DNA from 2 places in the Gordonia bronchialis DSM 43247 genome. Region 1 is predicted to be linked to the other one. Evidence: riboswitches for the same ligand, from Rfam matches in the RefSeq annotation. Region 1 holds a riboswitch; the other holds the start of a gene.

The links. Region 1 has a riboswitch for cyclic di-AMP ahead of GBRO_RS06060 (transglycosylase family protein). Riboswitches for the same ligand answer to the same signal wherever they lie in the genome.
Region 2: another riboswitch for cyclic di-AMP. It lies ahead of GBRO_RS15155 (C40 family peptidase); the one in region 1 lies ahead of GBRO_RS06060 (transglycosylase family protein).

The regions. Positions count from the first base shown of each region.
Region 1 covers NC_013441.1:1,283,289-1,290,226, reverse strand. The annotation lists gene GBRO_RS06090 (DUF2771 family protein) at 1-141, shown strand, start outside; gene GBRO_RS27495 (cold-shock protein) at 182-595, opposite strand; gene GBRO_RS06080 (hypothetical protein) at 814-1,035, shown strand; gene GBRO_RS06075 (flavin reductase family protein) at 1,039-1,572, shown strand; gene moaA (GTP 3',8-cyclase MoaA) at 1,572-2,669, shown strand; gene GBRO_RS06065 (MoaD/ThiS family protein) at 2,677-2,925, shown strand; cyclic di-AMP (ydaO/yuaA leader) riboswitch at 3,181-3,363, shown strand; gene GBRO_RS06060 (transglycosylase family protein) at 3,370-4,005, shown strand; gene GBRO_RS06055 (molybdenum cofactor biosynthesis protein MoaE) at 4,149-4,586, opposite strand; gene GBRO_RS06050 (MogA/MoaB family molybdenum cofactor biosynthesis protein) at 4,586-5,092, opposite strand; gene moaC (cyclic pyranopterin monophosphate synthase MoaC) at 5,085-5,597, opposite strand; gene GBRO_RS06040 (hypothetical protein) at 5,602-5,802, opposite strand; gene GBRO_RS27350 (DsbA family protein) at 5,945-6,938, shown strand, end outside.
Region 2 covers NC_013441.1:3,263,153-3,270,090, forward strand. The annotation lists gene GBRO_RS15145 (hypothetical protein) at 1-431, opposite strand, end outside; gene GBRO_RS15150 (C40 family peptidase) at 478-1,560, opposite strand; gene GBRO_RS15155 (C40 family peptidase) at 1,855-2,538, opposite strand; cyclic di-AMP (ydaO/yuaA leader) riboswitch at 2,555-2,766, opposite strand; gene GBRO_RS15160 (DEDD exonuclease domain-containing protein) at 3,360-5,147, shown strand; gene GBRO_RS15165 (Lrp/AsnC family transcriptional regulator) at 5,295-5,573, shown strand; gene trpD (anthranilate phosphoribosyltransferase) at 5,577-6,665, opposite strand; gene GBRO_RS15175 (hypothetical protein) at 6,690-6,938, opposite strand, start outside.

The sequences.
Region 1 (6,938 bases):
TCACGACCCGATTCGGTGCTGCTCGGGATCACCGTCAACCTGCCCTCGGCGATCATCAACCAGGACGGGACGCTCGGACCGGCCCGAGGGGTACTGGCCGTCGACACCAAACCGGCCGATTACATGGTCCCCGAGGCCTGACGGCCCGGGGACGCACACGCCGGCCATCCGGCCGGCGAACTCAGTGGTCGAGCTCTCGGGCGACCGCCCGGACCACCTCGGAGATCCGCTGAGCGGTCTTGCGATCGGGATAGCGTCCCTTGCGCAGATCCGGCTGCACCTTGCCTTCGAGCAGGGTGATGAGATCGGCGACCATGCCGTGCAGCTCGTCAGGGCTGTGCCGCTTGACTTCCTTACGCGCGGCCTCGCGCGTGTTCTTGGCGACGCTGGGCGCCGGCTCCAGAACGGTCACGCTCAGGGCCTGCGGGCCGCGTCGTCCCGCGGCCATGCCGAACTCGACGCGCTGTCCGGGCTTGAGCCCCTCGACACCGTCGGGCAACGCCGAAGAACGGACGTAGACGTCCTCGCCGTCCTCCTGTGCCAGGAAGCCGAAGCCCTTCTCCGCGTCGTACCACTTCACCTTGCCGGTCGGCACTGTGCTCACCCTCATCTGTTCGGATCGGTCACAACAAAAGGCACCGTCACCCATCGCGAGTGAGCCTTACATGAACAAGCTCGGACAAGATGAGCAAGGCGCCTGGTCGGTCAATGGTAGCCAACCGCCGCCAGACGAGTCACGGGCATTACCCGTCATGCGAGTGAGCCCACACCGGTTGGGCCGGCCGGGGCCGGGAAGTGATCTACCGTGGAGGTATGCAACGCACTGGAACCGCGCGCCGATCGGTGAGCCTGGTCGCGGTCGCCGGCGTGGTTTTCGCCATCGGAATCCTCGCCGTGATCGCCCTGTTCGTCACGCCGCTCGTCAGCCACGGCGACACCGCCCCGACCGCGGTCTACCTGCTGACGATGTGCGCGCCCCTCGGTTTCGCCCTCGGTCTGGTCGCGGCCCTTCGATCCGGGCGGCGGGTGCGATAACAGATGACCACCACCGACCGCATCGCCTTCGAGCTCGCTCCCGCCTCCGACGCGTCCGCATTGCGTCAGGCCTACAGTTGTTTCCCGTCCGGCGTCGTCGCTGTCTGTTCCCAGGACCCCGCCGAACCGGATTCGCGCGCACTGATCGGAATGGCGGCCAGTTCGTTCACCACTGTCTCCCTCGATCCGCCCCTGGTGTCGGTGTGCGTACAGAACGCCTCGACCACCTGGCCGCGTCTGCGCACCGCCCCGGCGATCGGCGTGAGCGTGTTCGCCGGTGAACAGTCGCAGCTGTGCCGGCAGATGGCCGGTACCGCCGAGCACCGCTTCGACGGGATCACGCCGCTGCTGGGCGACGACGGCGCGGTGTTCATCCCGGACGCCGCCGCCCACCTGTCGTGCACCATCCACAACGAGATCCAGGCCGGCGACCACACCGTGGTCCTCCTGGCGATCGAGACCCTGCGCGCCGACCCCACCGTCGAACCACTTGTGTTCCACGCCAGCACTTTCCGCGCTCTGGAAGCCAGACGGTAGTGACGACCGTCGCGCTCGGGTTGCCGACACGCCGCGTGCCCGACGCCGCGGCGTCGGCCCCGGGACGTCCGGAGGCAGCCGGCGGCGCGCTGATCGACACCTTCGGCCGGGTAGCGCGCGATCTGCGGGTCTCGGTCACCGACCGCTGCAATCTGCGCTGCACCTACTGCATGCCCGCCGAGGGGCTGGACTGGATGGATTCCGCGGAACTGCTCAGCACCGATGAACTGGTGCGGGTGCTGACCGTCGCGGTGCGGGACCTCGGCGTGCACCGCATCCGCTTCACCGGCGGCGAACCGCTGCTGCGGCGCGATCTGGAGGAGATCATCGCGCGCATGGCGGCGCTCCCGCAGCGACCCGAGCTGGCCATGACCACAAACGGTCTGGGCCTGACCAGGCGGGCCCGCGGACTGGTCGACGCCGGCCTCGACCGCATAAACGTCTCGCTCGACACCGTCGATGCGCAACGGTTCGCCGAGATCACCCGGCGCGACCGGCTGCACGACGTCCTCGCCGGGCTGGCCGCGGCCCGCGACGCCGGGCTCGACCCGGTGAAGGTGAACGCGGTCCTCGCCGACCACTCCGACCTCGCCCGGTTGCCCGACCTCCTCGCGTTCTGCCTGCGGGAGGGTTACGAACTGCGGATCATCGAACAGATGCCGCTCGACGCCGATCATGCGTGGGCGCGTGCGCGCATGGTGACTGCCGACGAGATCCTCGGCGCGTTGTCGGCGGCCTTCGACCTTCGGCCCGACGACGCGCCGCGCGGCAGCGCACCCGCAGCGACGTGGATCGTCGACGGCCATCAGCGGGCCGGGCGTCCGGCGCGGGTCGGCGTGATCGCATCGGTGACACGGCCGTTCTGCGGGGACTGCGACCGCACCCGGCTCACCGCCGACGGCTCGCTGCGCAACTGTCTGTTCGCGACGACCGAGACGGATCTGCGCTCTGTTCTCCGCACCCTGCCCGACGACCGAATCGACGATGCGATCGCGGCCCGCTGGCGCGCCAACGCGTGGGCCAAGGCGGCCGGGCACGCGGTCAACACCCCCGACTTCCGGCAGCCTGCCCGGCCGATGTCTGCGATCGGCGGCTGAGAGCCCCATGCAGCTGACCGTCCGCTATTTCGCTGCCGCGCGCGCGGCTGCAGGTGCCGAGAGCGTCGTCGTCGACGTGGAACCGGCCACGACCGTAGGCGAACTGGAAGCTCTGCTCGCAGCCGGAAACCCCGCTCTCGCCGCGGTTCTGCCCCGCTGCTCGTATCTGCGCGACGAGATCGCCGTCCGCGACCGGAACCGGCCGCTGGGCCACTGCACGACCCTCGACGTGTTGCCGCCATTCGCGGGTGGCTGAGACCACAATCGCGCTGTGACCTTGCTCACATAACGGTGAGGTAACAAGTAGGACACGAGACGACCACTGGTGCCGTGAACTGCGATGACGGCCCATCGGCGCCGAAAGTCCCGAATTCGACACCGAATTCAGGTTGTGCGAGACCTGTGATTCGACCGAATGAACGTCGTACTGTACGAGACGACCCCGCGGGGGTCACAGAAAAGCAGACAGAAAGATAACGTCTCGCCGGCCGCGCCGAGCCTCGCTCCGCCGACGAGACCGACACCGAGAACAGATTTCTAGGAGCGAGGACGGGGGACCCACCCTCATCCCCTGAGACCGGGCATCACACCGATGTCCTTGGGGTTAAGTCCCAGGGCTCACAAGGCCCCGGGACCGAGCAACCTCTCGCTCGAACCCGACAGCTGACTTCGTAGGCGCGTGGAGAGAGGAATTCGATTCATGTCCGGACGTCATCGCAAGCAGACGACCAACACGACCACCAAGACCCTCGCCAAGGTCGCGCTCACCGGAGCAGTCCTCGGCGGTGGCGCAGCCCTGCTGGGCACCGGCTCGGCCAACGCCGCCACCGATTCCGAGTGGAACCAGGTTGCCCAGTGCGAGTCGGGCGGCAACTGGGCCATCAACACCGGAAACGGCTACCATGGCGGCCTCCAGTTCAGCCCGAGCACCTGGGCCGGCCACGGCGGCACCCAGTTCGCCCCGAGCGCCGACCAGGCGACTCGCGAGGAGCAAATCGTCGTCGCCGAGCGTGTTCTCGCCGGCCAGGGCAAGGGCGCATGGCCGAGCTGCGGCGGACCGCTCTCCGGCCCGACCCCGCGCACCGCGCCCAACGACGTGAACCCGATCCGCAACCAGCCGCAGGCCCCGGAGCACAAGGACTTCAACCTGGCCAAGGCTCCCAACGCCAAGTCCACCGATGACGTCGCCAACCAGGTCGACAGCGCCCTGGACTCATCGAACGTGACCCCCGAGGTCAAGCAGATGTGGAAGGCCGCCAAGGACAGTGGCGTCAAGCTGAGCCCGGAGCAGATCAAGCTGTTCAACCAGAACAAGCACCTGCTGCCGCTGCCCTGAGCTGACCTGAATCAGCCCTGAGTCGCCCGGACCCGCGCAGTGGCCCGGATGGGCCCCTTGTCGAAGGGCCCCGCACGATGAATGATCCGTGCGGGGCCCTTTTCCATTCTTCTGCTCTCCCCCGGACGCACGGGACGACGGCGTCAGGCCGATCCGACCCACTCGTCGGAGCCGTCGTCGAAGAACTGGTGTTTCCACACCGGCAGACGTGCCTTGACCTCGTCCACGAGCCGCGCGCACGTCTCGAAGGCGGCCCGACGATGGTCGGCGGCGACCGCCACGATGAACGCGGCGTCACCGACCACCAGGTCACCCACCCGGTGTGACACCGCCACCGCGCGGATCTCCGCGTCGAGTGTCACCTCCGCAACGACCTCGGCGAGCACCCGAGGTGCCGTCGGGTGCGACGAGTAGGACAGTGCGCGAACCCCTCGCCCGTGGTCGTGATCGCGCACCGCGCCGACGAAGCCGACGATCGCGCCCGCGTGCCCCGCCGCTGCCTCGGCAACCCAGCGCTCGTGCTCCATCAGGTCGATCGCGGTATCGGCGACCTCGGCCCGGATCGGATGACTGTGCCCCATCAGTGATCTCCGCCGCGGATCTGGTCGATGGCGTGGTGGACGACGCCGTCGAGGACGCCGAGTCCGTCGCGCACGCCGCCGGTCGAGCCCGGGAGGTTGACGATCAGTGTTGTCACGGCGACCCCGGCGGTGGCGCGCGAGAGCACAGCGGTCGGCACGGCCGGCAGTCCGGCGGTGCGGATGGCGTCGGCGAGACCGGGGATCTCGACGTCGAGCAGCGCACGGGTCTGCTCCGGGGTCCGATCGGTGGGCGTCAGACCGGTTCCGCCGGTGGTGATCACGAGGTGCGCCTCGGCGTAGATCGCGGCGCGGATCGCTTCGCCGACGGGCGGGCCGTCGGCGACGACGACGTGCTCGTCGACGGTGAAACCCTGCGCGCCGAGCCAGTCGCTGATGATCGGCCCGGAACGGTCGAGGTATTGGCCGCGGCTCGCCCGCGTCGACGCGACCACGATCCAGGCGTGCAGCTCACGCCCTGTCCCGTCACTTACCGTCTCGTCACTCACTGTGGTCCCGACGCCAGGTGCCCGACTTGCCGCCGGTCTTCTCCAGCAAGCGGATATCCCCCATCGATGCGCGGCGGTCGACGGCCTTGACCATGTCGTGCAGGGTGAGTCCGGTGACGGCGACCGCGGTGAGGGCTTCCATCTCGACGCCGGTCTGGCCGGATGTGGCAACCGTGGCGGTGACGTCGATGTGGTCGGCACCGATGTCGAAATCGATCTCCACCGACGACAGTGCGAGCTGGTGACAGAGCGGGATCAGCTCGTCGGTGCGTTTGGCGGCCATGATGCCGGCGATACGGGCAGTGGCCAGCACGTCTCCCTTGGGGAGGCGGGCTTCGCTGAGCAGGTCGATGACCTCGGTCGTCGTCCGGAAGGTTCCGCCCGCGATGGCGCGGCGGCTGGTGGTGGCCTTACCACCGACGTCGACCATGCGCGCGGTCCCCGACGCGTCGATGTGCGTCAGGCCGGGGTCGCGGCCGGACGGGTCGCTCGCCGGCGGTGGCATGAAATCAGCGGTTGATGACCGTCTTGGACTGCACGAACGGCAGCTCGTCCAGCGGCAGCGGGAACTCGACATCGCCGTAGGGCGACAACGCGCCGGAGATGTTGGTCGCGAACTCCGAGACGGCGTGCTCACCGTCGTCGAAGGGCCAGCCGTTGTCGACGTAGCGCTTCTTGCTGTGCTTGGCCGTCGCAACCTGCTTGGTCACTGCGTCGTCGGACACTGCGTTGTCGGTCACTGCTTTCTCGGTCACAGCCAGCATTCTGCCATGACGCGTCGCGCCACAGTTGATGGCCGCGGACCTTGCGTACTGTGGCGCCGGACGGAATACGACGAGAAGAGGTTGGCCGGTGGTCTCGGAGAACGACGGTAAGGGGCACGACGACGACGTGAGCTCCGACTCTGCGCCGACGCAGGCGCAGCCGATGGACGTCCAGCCCACCGAACAGCATCCGGACCAGACCACGCCCGTGGGGTGGCCCGACCCGGGGCAGGTTCCGCATGATCAGATCCCCACGGGACAAGTCCCACCCGGACAAGTCCCGCCCGGCCAGTTCCCGCCGGGAGAATTCCCACCGGGACAATTCCCACCGACGGCGCCGTATCCGAACGGTCCGGCATTCGGCGCCCCGCCGGCCGGGCCGCCATATTCGGGAGCACCGAATCAGGGAGCACCATTTCCGGGTGCGCCGTTCCCGGGTGCGCCGTTCCCGGGCCAGCAGTTCCCCGGTCAGCCGGGACCGCCGGCAAAGCCGTCGAATCGAGGGCCACTGATTGCCGGGATCGTCATCGCGGCGGTGGTCGTCGTAGCCGCGGTCAGCGTCGGCGTCTGGGCCCTCGTGCGAAACTCCGACTCGGACTCCACCTCGCGCGGGGACGGAGCGGCGGCGTCGGCGTCGGCGACATCACCCGCGGCGACATCACCCTCGGCGTCATCACCATCAGGCACACCGGCCGCGGTGCGGCCGAGTGTCGCGACCGGTTACGCGTTCCGGGTCAGTACCGCGCCGCGCGGCAGCCAGCCACCTGCGGTCGTAACGGTGTTCGAGGATCTGCAATGCCCGTTCTGCAAGCAGTTCGAAGCCCAGTTCGGGGCAGCGTTGCGCGGTATGCAGGCCAATCCGCGAGTGGCCGTCGACTATCGGATCATCTCATTCCTCGACCGTGCTTCGGAGAACGAGTACTCGTCGCGTGCGGCCAACGCGTCGGCCTGCGTCGCTGAGTCGACGGCGACCGGTGGCGACTGGTCGAAATGGCTTGCCTTCCACACGCTTCTGTTCGATCGTCAGCCGGCCGAAGGTGGTGCAGGACATGACGACAACGCACTCAACGCCTTTGCCGTGC
Region 2 (6,938 bases), 2.0 Mb from region 1:
TGGGCGTCGAGCTTCGCCTGCACGGCCGGGGCCACCAGCGCCTCGGCCTCCTCGGTGGGGGCCAGCGCAAACCGGAACGTCGCGGGCCGCAGCCCCGAACCGCGCCCGCGGCTATCGGCCGCACGCGCGCCGAAGTTGTCCGCGGCCACCATCAGCCGATCGCGAAAAGCCGTCGGCGCACTGGCATCGAGCAGACCGGCCACCGCGGTCCGATCACCGCGCAACAGTGCCGCGCCGAGATCGTCGAGGACGACGGTGACCGCGGCCGCACGCTGTTCCTCGTACAGATTGGGCGCGGTGGAAACGGTCGTGGTCGTCGAACCCTGGTCGGCTGCGCTCGACGATGACGCCGACGGATCGCCACCGGAACCGCATGCTGCCGACGCGAGGACCGCGCCGGTGATCGATATCGCGATCAGGACACGCACCACACGCGGCGTCGCGTCCGGGGTCCATCGCCGCACGTGGTGGCTGCGATCAGTAGCGACGGGCCGCGTTGTACGGACCGGCCTCGTCGATCGGGACGACCTTGACCGGGACGCCGAAGGTGGACGCGTGGATCACGTATCCGTCGCCGACGTACATGCCGACGTGATGGGCATCGGGGTAGTAGATGATCAGATCACCGGGCTGCAGATCATTGCGGTCGACGGCCCGTCCGGACGCCATCTGGGCCTCGCTCGAGCGTGGCAGCGTCTTCCCGGCCTGCTTGTACGCCCAGACCATGAGACCGGAACAATCGAAGGACGACGGTCCGGTGGCACCCCACACGTAGGGATCACCGATGCGGCTCAGGGCGGCCTGCACCGCGACCAGCGCGATGGAGGTGCCGCGCGGGACCAGCCGCGGATCGAAGGTGAACTTGGGACCCTGCAGCTCGGCGAGCTGCCGCCCGGTCATGGACCGGTAGACGGCCCGGATCTGAATCCCCTGCAACTGGAGGTTGGCCTGTTTGGTCTGCAGATCACCGCGGACCCGCTCGGCCGTGGACACGGCCTGCGACGCCGTGGCCGCGGCGGTCTCGGCGGTGGCCTTCGCCGACGCGATGCGCTTGCGCGCGGCCTTGAGGTCGGTGAGGTCCTTGGCGGCCTGCCGCTGGATCATGTCCAGGCCCGACATCTGATCCAGCAGTGACTGCGGCGAATCGCTGACCAGGACGGCATACAGGCCGGTGACCCGGGCGCCCCGATAGCTGGCGCGCACGATCTTGTCCACCCGGCCCTGGTAGAGGTCGAGCTGCGCCCGCGTCGCATCCAGCGAGCGCCGGGCGTCGGCGGCGGCGCGCCGCGAGGTCGCCACGATGCGGCGTTGCTTGTCGTATTCGATCTGCGCGTTGTGCATCGACTCCGCGGTCTTCTCCGCGTCGATGCCGAGTTGCTTGTAGCGGGTCAGCAACTGGTCGGCGGTCCGTGCCGGGATCGCTTGCGCCTCACCGGTTCCGCCGACGCCCAGCTGGACAGCGAGCAGAATCGCCAGCGCACCGGCCGCCAGAATCGCGGGTATCGAACGCGACGCCGGCACGCGTCGCTCCCCTCCCGGTCGGTTGTCCACGTTGTTCATGTCTCCTCTGAAGCCTGCTGGCCGCCCGGAGCCCGGCGTCATCCCACCCGACCGGCGCCGCCTCATCGGCGGTCCTGCCTCATCGTGTGCGAAGAATCCCCCACTGCCGTGCACTCCCTCACCTGGCGTCCCAGCCTAGATCTGTCGGGCCGTCGGGATGACCGGTTTGGGCCATACCCGGGCGATCCGCTGTCCGGTGCGGGCGAACCCGCCGCCGGAATGAGGATCGGGCGGATCACGCGTGTGTGCGTGACCCGCCCGGATCCCAAGTCATCGTGTTGCCGGCATCGTCGCTCAGTAGCGCCGCACGCCGACCAACGACCATTCCTTGACCGCGGCCTTCTTCACCGGCTGGCCATAGGTCGAGGAGTGGATGAACATGCCGTTGCCGACATAGATGCCTGCGTGACCGCCACCGTTGAAGATGAGGACGTCGCCGGGCTTGGCATCCTGGTAGGCCACCGCACGACCGCCGCCGAGCTGGCCGTAGCTGTCACGCGGGATGGTCTTGCCGGCCTGCTTGTAGGACCAGTAGATGAGGCCCGAGCAGTCGAAGGCGTTGGGCCCGGCCGAGCCGTAGGAGTACGGCGAGCCGATCTTGCTCTCGGCGGCGCGGACAGCCTTCTCACCGGTGGTCTGCTGCGGCTGACCGAACGGAGCGCCACCGTGGGGGCGCAGCTGCTGGGGGATCTGGTCCGGGTTGATGCCGGGAACCGTGAACGTGCCGAGATTCGGGATCTCGACGGCAGCGCCCTGGTTCTTCTTCTTGACCGGCTGTGCCTTCTTGACCGGGGCCTTGTGATCCTGTTGCCCGACACCCGGCACCTCGAAGGTGCCGACACCGGGCACGGTGATCGGCGCGGCGAGCGCGGGGCCGGCGGCTGCGGCGAGCGAACCGAGTGTGATCGATCCGGCGATCACGGCCCTCTTGGCGACCTTGCCTCCGCGAGTGGGCTGTTCCAAACGATGTTTGGCCACGAAGCGAGTTCTCCTTCAGTTCTCCCTCTACCGCCTACCGAGTTAGCTGTCGGGTTCGGGCCGGAAGAATGGCCCTACGCGCGTGTCATCGTGACGTGTCCATTGCCGAACACACCCGACTCGATACGCGATTCACCCCGATTCGAACTCGTCCGATGAAACATCGAACCAGCCCGAAGATGGTGGTTCCCCGGTTCGCCCGCGAGGGCGATTGAGCGGTGACCGCTTGCAGACCACTTCTTGGTGAAGCGGGACGCTCCGCAAAGGTCTCGGAAAGGTTACGAAATCGGATGCGGGTCTGTCTACCAGGCCACGCACAGCCGAACTGGTTCGCTTTGCTAACCAGCCCTCAGGATGTGCGGACCGCGGTCCGAATCAGCCCTGTGAACTGCCGTTTTCCCTGATCTTGCAGATCGTGCAGCCGTACTGGAGGCCATTGCAGCCGAGACGAACACATCGATGGCCGCATCGAGTTCCGCATCCGGCGCAAGGGACCTCAGGCCCATCCCCGACGGACCCCTTTGACCCCCATCGTCCCAGCTCGGAGTACCCAACAGCACCGTCATCGCACAGTCGCCACACGCGACGGGACGGCCCGGGCAGCTAGCGCAGTCGACATACATCTGTGATCTCCATCTCACTTCTCCCGCACGGGATGTCGTCGGTCGGATTTCGCCTGGTGATCACGACGTCGACGCCGCTCTCACTCTGAGGTGGAGACTAGGGGCACCCACCGACAAAACCACCGCAGTCCCATCCGGCCCACCGGTCCCTCGTGTCACTACCGGCCGTTGTCATAGCGTCGAACTAGTGTTCGTCGCGTGCGGAAAACGTATCGGGAGGCCGGTGACGCCGGGCAACTCACCTTCGCCGATCTCGACGACGATGCCGCGGGTGGCGGCTTCGGCGATCGCGCCCTGTTCGACACGACACTGGTCGTGGTCGACCTCGAGACCACCGGGTCGGATCCGGCCGGCGATCGCATCACCGAGATCGGTGCGGTGAAGATCCGTGGCGGAGAGGTGCTCGGCGAGTTTGCCACCCTGGTCGATCCGGAACGATCGATCCCGCCGCAGATCGTCACTCTCACCGGCATCACCCACGCCATGGTCAGCGCTGCCCCCCGTATCGAGGAGGTCCTGCCGGCCTTCATCGAGTTCGCCCGCGGATCGATCCTGGTGGCCCACAACGCTCGTTTCGACATGGGGTTCCTGCGCCGCAACGCGCAGCGGCTGCATCTGGACTTCCCGTTCCCGCTGAGCCTGTGCACCGTCACCATGGCCCGGCGCATCTTGCACCGCGAGGAGGCACCCACCGTGCGACTGTCGGCGCTGGCCGACCTGTTCGACGTGTCGGTGCGGCCGACCCACCGGGCGCTCGACGACGCGCGCGCCACCGTCGAGGTGTTCCACCATCTGCTCGAACGTGTCGGCAACCAGGGCGTGCACAGTATCCGCGACCTCACCGAGTACCTGCCGCGAACCGATCCGCAGTTGCGCGCCAAACGCCATCTCGCCGACAAGATCCCGGCACGACCCGGCGTCTACCTGTTTCGCGGACCGTCCGATGAGGTCCTCTATGTCGGCACGGCCGTCGATCTGCGGCGCCGGGTGCGCTCCTACTTCACCGGGAGCGACCCGCGCCGGCGGATCGGCGAGATGGTCCGGCTCGCCCATCGGGTCGATCACGTCGAGTGCAGCCACGGGCTCGAGGCGGCCGTGCGCGAGCTGCGCCTGCTCGGCGCACACGCACCCGCCTACAACCGCAAGTCCAAGCAGCCGCACCGGGGCTGGTGGGTGGTCCTGACCGCCGAACGCTTTCCGCGGCTGAAGGTCAGCCGGTCCCCGAGCGCCGACACCATCGGTCCCGTCGGCAACCGGACCACGGCAGCCACCATCGCCGACGTCATCTCCGCGGCCGCCGGTCTGCGAACGTGCACCGGCCGGGCGGGCGCTGACGGTTACCACTGGTGCCGCCTACCCGAGCCGGGCGCAGCAACCGTCGGACTCTGCCATGCCTCGTCACGGCGACCGCAAACGCTGACCGACTATCTGCCCCGGGTGACCGCCGCGGCGGCCCTGATGTCCGGCGCCGACGACGCGCTACTGACCGCCCTGGCCGACCGCGTCGTCGCCGCCTCCGCGGCCCAGATGTTCGAGACCGCCGCGCGCCACCGAGATCGGCTGGCGCTCACCATAGATGCCCTCGCGCGATGCCAGCGGCTGGCCGCGCTGTGCGCCGTGGCCCAACTGATCGTCGCCCGGCCCGACGGTGCCCGCGGCTGGGAGTTCGCGGTGATCCGTCACGGCCGACTGGCCGGTGCGGGGGTCGCCCGGCGCGGCGTGGCCCCGATGCCCGTCGTCGATGCGCTCGTCGCGTCGGCCGAGACGGTGATCGCCGGTGACGGCCCGCTCCTCGGTGCCGCCGCCGAGGAGGCTGCCCTGCTCTTCCGGTGGATCACCGAACCGGATGCGCGAATCGTCGCCTGCACCGAGGCCCTTGCCCTGCCCGCCCGATCCGCTCAGCGGTGGCAGTCCTGGTCGGCGACCGCCCATCGCGCCCGGGACTCCGCCCGACACGTCCCGGCTACACACCTACGCGCGAGCTGATCAGCTCGTTCCCAGCACACATCCACTGCCGGTTGCGCCCGCCCCCCACAGCCGGTCAAGCCGCGACGGGCGAGCCCGTCGCGGGTCGAAACCCCGCACGCCGAACATGTCCGCACCCGCCGACGCACACCCACTACGCTGAGGGCCATGATCACCGCCATCGTGCTCATCCAGGCCGACATCCATCAGATCCCGGAGACCGCGCAGGCGGTCGCGGACATCCCGGGTGTCGCCGAGGTCTACTCGTGCGCAGGGGACGTCGACCTGATCGCGAAGATCCGGGTGCGGGATCACGAGCAGATCGCCGAAGTCGTCACCGGCCGGATCAACCGGCTTCCCGGTGTGCGCCACAGCGCGACCCACATCGCTTTCCGCAGCTACTCCCGCTCGGATGTGGAGGGCGGGTTCTCCATCGGCGAGGAGTAGTCGTCAGGAGCGAGCGCCGGCCAGGTCGGTACTCAGACTCGCCCAGCGCTCCAGCAGCGCGCGCGCAGCGCCCGAGTCGATGGCGTCGGCCGCGCGTTGCCGTGCGGCCCGGAATGCCTCGGTGAGTTCCGACGAGGTCATCGGGGTCTCCTGTTCGAAGGCGACGATCGCGCCGGCCGCGTTCAGCAGTACCGCGTCGCGCACCGCGCCCGTCGCCCCGGCGAGCAAGTCACGGGCGATCGCCGCGTTGGCGACCGCGTCACCGCCCTGCAGAGCCGACAGTTCCACCCGCTCGATGCCCAGGTCCGCCGGGTCGAGGGACAGCCGGGTGACCCGGCCGCCGATCACCTGCCACACCGTCGACGTGGTGGTGGTGGTCAGTTCGTCGAGTCCGTCGTCACCGCGGACGATGAGTGCGCCGGCGTCGCGGTCGGCGAAGGCCTGCGCCAGGACCGGCGCGAGATCGTCGAAGGCACAGCCGATCAGCCCGCGGGCCGGCCGGGCAGGGTTGGTGAGCGGGCCCAGCACGTTGAACACGGTCGGGATCCCGATCTGCTTGCGCGGCGGGCCGGTGAAGCGGAACGCCGGGTGAAAGACCGGGGCGAAGCAGAATCCGATGCCCAATTCGTCGACACACCGCGCGACACCCGCGGCATCCAGGGTGATCGCCACACCCAGCGCCTCCAGGACGTCGGCGCCCCCGCTCTTCGACGACGCGGCGCGGTTGCCGTGTTTCACGACCGGCACACCGGCAGCGGCGATGACGATGGAGGTCATGGTGGAGATGTTGACGGTGTGCGACCGGTCACCTCCGGTCCCGACCACGTCGACCGCCGGGCGGGATACGTCCACGAGCGTCGCGTGCGAGAGCATGGCCGCGGCCAGACCGATCAGTTCCGACGGCGCGACGCCCTTCATCTTGACCCCGACACCGAAGGCCGCGATCTGCGCGCCGGTGGCACCGTCGGTCATGATCTCGTTCATCGCCCAGGCGGCCTCCTCGGCCGTCAGGTCCTGTCGGTCGGTGACCTTGCCGAGGATCTGCGGCCAGGTGTACGTGGGTTGTGCGGGCGATGTCTGGGCGCTGCTCACAGACCCAGAGCTTACGGTGTTCCCTCAGCCCGATCGGTCATCGGCCGCAGGTCGCTGCAGCACCTGCCAGCCCAGAGCGGTCCCACCGTGCCGGGAACCGAGACTGGCCATTCGGGAACGTTCCTGGGACAGATGCATTGCGTCGAGAAGTTGCACGCGGGCCACCACGAGCACGGCGAGTCCCGCCGATGACGGCACCTCGGCCGACAGCGCTCCCCACCGCCCGGCGTCGACGACGCGGTAGCCGTCGAGGGCGGCGAGCGCGACGGCCTC